2 linked regions of the Kaistia algarum genome follow. The protein of the gene in region 2 interacts with the protein of the main gene of each other region in a pairwise test. Links are inferred from orthologs where the notes say so. Each region holds a gene or a part of one and is shown on either strand. Other genes may lie near its edges.

Region 1 (3,154 bases), 180 kb from region 2 along the record:
TCCTGGCGCTGCTCATTTATGTGATGGTGCGCTTCAATGCGAAGGCCAATCCTGTGCCTTCGAAGACCTCGCACAACACCATGATCGAGGTGGTCTGGACGGTCGCTCCGATCCTGATCCTGATCGCGATCGCCGTTCCCTCCTTCTCGCTGCTCTTCGCCCAGCAGGACCCGGGCCGTATCCTGAAGGACTACGATCCCGCGAAGGTGCTGACGGTCAAGGCGACCGGCATCCAGTGGTACTGGAACTACGAATATCCGGACAATGACGGCGTCGCGTTCGATTCGAACATGCTGACCGACGATCAGCGCACGGATCCGGCCAACCAGCCGCGCCTCCTCGCCGTCGACAACGAGATGATCGTTCCCGTCGGCACCGTGGTGCGCATGCAGGTCATCGGGCAGGACGTGATCCACTCGTTCACGGTTCCCGCTTTCGGCATCAAGATCGATGCGATCCCCGGCCGCCTGAACGAGACCTGGTTCCTCGCCGAGCGCGAGGGCGTCTATTACGGCCAGTGCTCGGAACTTTGCGGCATCAATCACGCCTTCATGCCGATCGCTGTGCGCGTCGTGAAGCCGGAGCAATTCAAGGCCTGGGCCATTGCTGCCAAGACGGATCTGCCGGGCGCCTACAAGGCGCTGACCGCGAGCATCCAGGCCGATATGGCCAAGGTTGCCGACGCGGGTTCGAAGGTTGAGGTCGCGGCGCGCTGAGGCGCCCGCGCATGAGTTGGAAGGGCTTCCCGCGCCGAGCGCGGTGAGGCTGAGGAACAGGAAGGGAAGCAGGCCATGGCCACGGGTGCTGCGCACGCCGCCGAACACCACGACCATCCGACCGGATGGCGGCGTTGGGTCTATTCGACCAACCACAAAGACATCGGCACGATGTACCTGATCTTCGCGATCATCGCGGGCATCATCGGCGGTGCGCTCTCGGTCGCCATCCGTCTCGAGCTTCAGCAGCCGGGCCTGCAGATCTTCGGCAATCCCTATGTCTTCAATACATTCGTGACGGCGCATGGCCTGGTCATGATCTTTTTCATGGTCATGCCCGCGATGATCGGCGGCTTTGGCAACTGGTTCGTGCCGATCATGATCGGCGCGCCGGACATGGCGTTCCCGCGCATGAACAACATCTCGTTCTGGCTGCTGCCGCCCGCGCTGCTGCTGCTGCTGATCTCGATGTTCATGCCGAGCGCGGCCGGCCAACATGGCGTCGGTGGTGGCTGGACGATGTATGCCCCGCTTTCCGGCTCGGGCCCTGAGGGCCAGCCTGGCCCGGCGGTCGATTTCGGCATTCTGGCGCTGCACATTGCCGGCGCCTCGTCCATCCTCGGCGCGATCAACTTCATCACGACCATCTTCAACATGCGCGCCCCGGGCATGACGCTGCACAAGATGCCGCTTTTCGCCTGGTCGGTGCTGGTGACCGCCTTCCTGCTGCTGCTGTCGCTGCCGGTTCTCGCTGGTGCCATCACCATGCTGCTGACCGACCGCAATTTCGGCACCACCTTCTTCAAGCCTGAAGGCGGTGGCGACCCGATCCTGTTCCAGCATCTCTTCTGGTTCTTCGGCCATCCCGAAGTGTACATCCTGATCCTGCCGGGCTTCGGCATCGTCAGCCATGTGATCTCGACCTTCTCGAAGAAGCCGATCTTTGGTTATATCGGCATGGCCTATGCCATGGTCGCGATCGGCGTCGTCGGTTTCGTCGTGTGGGCGCACCACATGTACACCACCGGCCTATCCTTCGAGACGCAGGCCTATTTCGTGGCGGCGACTATGGTGATCGCGGTGCCGACCGGCATCAAGATCTTCTCCTGGATCGCGACGATGTGGGGCGGCTCGATCGAGTTCAAGACGCCGATGCTCTGGGCGATCGGCTTCATCTTCCTGTTCACGGTCGGCGGCGTCACGGGTGTCATGCTCGCCAATGCCGGCCTCGACCGCTCGTTCCAGGACACCTATTTCGTGGTGGCGCATTTCCACTATGTGCTGTCGCTGGGCGCGGTCTTCGCCATCTTCGCGGCCTGGTACTACTGGTTCCCGAAGATGTTCGGCTACATGTACAGCGACAAGATCGGCAAGCTGCATTTCTGGGTCACCTTCATCGGCGTGAACCTGGTGTTCTTCCCGCAGCATTTCCTCGGCATGGACGGCATGCCGCGCCGCTACGCCGACTATCCGGATGCGCTGTGGGGCTGGAACTTCGTTTCGTCCATCGGCTCCTACATCTCGGCCTTCGCCGTCTTCATCTTCCTCTACGGCGTCATCGACGCCTTCCTGAAGAAGGTGCCGGCGCCGAACAATCCGTGGGGCGAGGGCGCCACGACGCTTGAGTGGCAGCTCTCCTCGCCGCCGCCCTTCCATCAGTGGGAAGTGCTGCCGCGCATCGGCGACGTGAAGCACTAAGAAGAGAAGTCGCGGGACGGGGCGGGTACGCTGCCCGTCCCGCTCCGAACAGGTAGAAGATAATGTCCGACGTGCAGCTCGAAGCGATCGACTCGGAGGCCGGCCAGCTTGCCGGTCCTTCCGATTTTATCGCCCTTCTGAAGCCGCGCGTCATGTCGCTGGTGGTCTTCACGGCGTTGACGGGCCTTGTCATGGCGCCGGGCGGCATCCATCCGGTGATCGCTTTCGCGGCCATCCTGTCGATCGCGGTCGGCGCCGGCGCCTCGGGCGCGCTCAACATGTGGTACGACGCCGATATCGACCGGATCATGAGCCGCACGCGTGGCCGTCCGATCCCGTCGGGCCGCGTCACGGAGGGCGAGGCGCTCGCCTTCGGCCTGACGCTCGCCGCCCTCTCCGTCCTGGTGCTGACGGTCCTCGTCAATCCGGTGGCCGGCGGGCTGCTCGCTTTCACGATCTTCTTCTATGTCGTGATCTATTCGATGGGTCTGAAGCGCTGGACGCCGCAGAACATCGTCATCGGCGGCGCGGCCGGGGCGTTTCCGCCGATCATCGGCTGGGCGTCGGTGACCGGCTCGGTCAGCCTCGAAAGCATCGTGCTGTTCCTTATCATCTTCATGTGGACGCCGCCGCATTTCTGGGCGCTCGCCCTGTTCAAGTCGGATGACTATGCCCGCGCCGGCATTCCGATGCTACCCGTGGTGTCCGGCGTTCCCGAGACTAAGCGGCAGATCCTGATC
Region 2 (3,242 bases):
TTGCCGAGGACGTCTGGCTCGATCTCGACTACAGCCCGATATTTGACGAAGCCGGCATGCCGGCGGGCGTCCTGGCAATCGTCCATGAGACTACCCGGCGCCATTTCGCCGAGGCGGAAGCGGAACTCAATCGCGAGCGTCTCTCCCACGCTCTGAACGCCGCTGGCGTCATCGGGATTTGGGATTGGCATCTGGCGACGGGGCAAATGTTCACCGATGAGCGTTTCGCTGCCTTCTATTCGGTCGACGGAGAGCGAGCGCGCCTTGGCGTGCCGCGATCCGAATTTACGGCCGCGATCCATCCCGAGGATCGCGAGCCCGTCGAGGAAGAGATCCGCCACGCGATCGAGACTGGCGGCGACATTGCTCTCGAACATCGCCTGCTGCATTCCGATGGCTCGATTCGCTGGGTGATGATCCGCGGCACGGCCTCTCGCGACGGATCGGGACGGGCGGTTCGGGTTTCCGGCGCGGCAGTGGATGTGAGCGACCGGCGTGCATCGGAAGAAAAGCGGCGCCTGCTTGTTCGCGAATTGCACCACCGAATCAAAAATACCTTCGCGATCATCGGCGGCATGGTCACGATGACGGCTCGCACGGCCCGCACCGTCGACGAGATGGCTGGCGTTCTGCGCGGCCGCCTCGTCGCGCTCGCCTCGGCACATGAACTGATCCGCCCGGCGATCACGGCGGAACTCGACCAGATCGAAAAGACGACGTTCGCCGATCTTTTCCAGGCCATCCTGTCGCCGCACCTCCTTCGGCCGGAGCAGCTCACGATCGAGGCTCCCGAGGTGGAAGTCGGTGTGGTCGCGGCAACGAGCCTAGCGCTGGTGCTGCACGAATTGGCGACGAACTCGTCAAAATACGGCTCGCTGTCGACGGCGGAAGGTACGTTGACGATCCGCGGATCGCAGGTGGGAGAGAACCTGCGCCTGGATTGGGTCGAAGCCGGCGGGCCACCTGTCTCGGGGCCGCCGCGCTATCAGGGCTTCGGAAGCCGCCTCGCCAGCATGAGTATCGCCGGCCAACTGGGCGGCGAACTTGAATTCCACTGGCAGGAGAGCGGCCTTCACGTGGTGATGCTCATTCCGATCGAGCGGATCACCCGTTAGCGCCGAAACGCTTCGATGGGAGCCCGTAACCTATCGGCGGGCGGCGGTCAGGCGACGGCGCGGCGCAATCCCTCGATCCATGTTCCGAGCCGTGCCAGCGCCTCGTCCAGAATCTCATCGCGCTTCGAGAAGCAGAAACGGACGAAATGCGACGGGCCGTTCTCGGCATAGAAGGCGGAGACCGGGACGGCCGTGACTCCTGCCTCGATGGTCATGCGCCGGCATAGCTCTACGTCGTTGGCGCCGAGGCCGAGCGGCGAGACGTCGGCGGAGACGAAATAGGTCCCCTCGCACGGCACGACGCCGAAGCCTAGCGCGGCGAGACCGGCGGCGAGGCGGTCGCGCTTGGCTGCCAGCGCGCCCGACAGCTCCGCGTAATAGTCGTCGCCTTTGGCCAGGCCAACCGCAACCGCCTTTTGCAGATGCGGCGGCGTCGTGAAGGTCGTGAACTGGTGCGCCTTGGCGATCGGGTCGAGCAGGGTCGGCGCCGCCGCGACATAGCCGACTTTCCAGCCGGTGAAAGAGAAGGTCTTACCGGCCGAGCCGATCCGGATCGCGCGCTCGCGCATGCCGGGGAGGGTCATCAGCGGGATATGGTCGCGGCCATCGAAGGCGATATGCTCGTAGACCTCGTCGCAGATCGCGTAGGCGTCAAAGCGCACGCAGAGTTCGGCGATCACTGCCAGTTCCGCCCGGCTGAACACCTTGGCGGCCGGGTTCATCGGGTTGTTGATGAGGATGGCCTTGGTCTTGGGCGAAAAGGCAGCTTCGAGCGCGGCAACGTCGAGCTTCCATTCCGGCGGCGTCAGGCGCACCAGCCTCGGAATGCCGCCGGCCCGGCGCACCAGCGGCAGATAGCAGTCATAAAGCGGCTCGATCAGCACGATCTCGTCGCCGGGCTCGATCAGCGCCGTGATGATGTCGGAGAGAGCCTCGGTCGCGCCGGAGGTAACGAGGATCTCGCGCTTCCAATCGAGCTCCAGTCCATAGAAGCGCCGATCGGCCTCGGCCACGGCCTGCCTCAGTTCGGGCAGTCCCATCATCGGGGGATATTGATTGGGTCCGGCGATGAGGGCATCGGCCGCGAGGCGGCGAAGATCCTCCGGTCCATCGACGTCGGGAAAACCCTGCCCGAGATTGATCGAGCCATGCTCGATCGCAAGGCGCGACATAACCTCGAAAATCGTCGTCGGCAGGCCCGTATAGACGGGATTGGTCGTCTTCATGAAAAGCTCCGCAGGTTGCGGACCATAGGTCCGTGAATTTCGCCGCGCAAGCAAAGTCATCCTACGTCGCGGTCCTCCCTCAGAACGAATTGCTCCGAACAGGATCACGCGTTCGTGATCGATCCGGGCGGTGCGGACCGAAACCAGATAGGAAAAGCTTCCGTATAAGCTCATGTGACCGACAAAATCAGAGCAACGAAAATGTCGGTCCAAATATAGCGGGAGGCATCCTTCACGTTAGTGGGATTGATGTCGACCTTGTTGGATCGATGCCGGGGCAGCTTTGCCTCCGGATCGTCTGAGAAACGGGCAACAGATCGCGATCTATTGAATCGCCGATCGAAGATCGGGAGATAACGAACATGCATGTCTTTTCGAACGCTATGCGGGCCGCTGCCATCGCTGCCATCGCCATCACGGGCACCGTCGCCGTGTCGAGCCCGTCCTTCGCCAAGACCGTGATGGTCGGTGGCGCGCCGATGTATCCGTCGAAGAACATCGTCGAGAACGCCGTCAACTCGAAGGATCATACGACGCTCGTCGCCGCCGTGAAGGCAGCCGGCCTGGTCGAGACCCTGTCCGGTCCCGGGCCGTTCACCGTATTTGCTCCGACCAACGCCGCCTTCGCCAAGCTGCCCAAGGGCACGGTCGAGATGCTGGTCAAGCCGGAGAACAAGAAGACCCTGACCGCGATCCTGACCTACCACGTGCTGCCGGGTCATGTTTCCGCTGCTGACATCGTCGCCGCGATCAAGAAGGGCGGCGGCAAGGCCGAGTTCAAGACCGTCAACGGTGAGTCCCTGACCTTCATGCGCAAAGGCAAGTCGGTCCTGATCATGGACGCCAAGGGCGACACGGCCAAGGTCACGATCCCCAATGTCGAACAGTCGAACGGCGTGAT

The links.
Region 1: the proteins of OSH05_RS01580 (region 2) and ctaD interact in binary tests that used the Escherichia coli proteins (3 or more experiments, as listed by UniProt). The link is inferred for Kaistia algarum from one-to-one orthologs.

The regions. Positions count from the first base shown.
Region 1 is NZ_JAPKNJ010000001.1:490,346-493,499, reverse strand. Bases 269-3,102 are described here. They hold ctaD (cytochrome c oxidase subunit I), read left to right. Parts: upstream 269-791; coding sequence 792-2,414; downstream 2,415-3,102. Other genes in these bases: OSH05_RS02540 (heme o synthase), read left to right, coding at 2,477-3,102; coxB (cytochrome c oxidase subunit II), read left to right, coding at 269-716. Outside these bases: more of coxB, read left to right, coding at 1-268; more of OSH05_RS02540, read left to right, coding at 3,103-3,154. UniProt on the Escherichia coli protein: Cytochrome bo(3) ubiquinol oxidase is the terminal enzyme in the aerobic respiratory chain of E.coli that predominates when cells are grown at high aeration.
Region 2 is NZ_JAPKNJ010000001.1:310,713-313,954, reverse strand. What follows is about bases 253-3,174. They hold OSH05_RS01580 (aminotransferase), read right to left. Parts: upstream 2,342-3,174; coding sequence 1,163-2,341; downstream 253-1,162. Other genes in these bases: OSH05_RS01575 (fasciclin domain-containing protein), read left to right, coding at 2,704-3,174; OSH05_RS01585 (sensor histidine kinase), read left to right, coding at 253-1,115. Outside these bases: more of OSH05_RS01585, read left to right, coding at 1-252; more of OSH05_RS01575, read left to right, coding at 3,175-3,242. UniProt on the Escherichia coli protein: Shows aminotransferase activity with methionine and histidine as substrates, and to a lesser extent also with phenylalanine.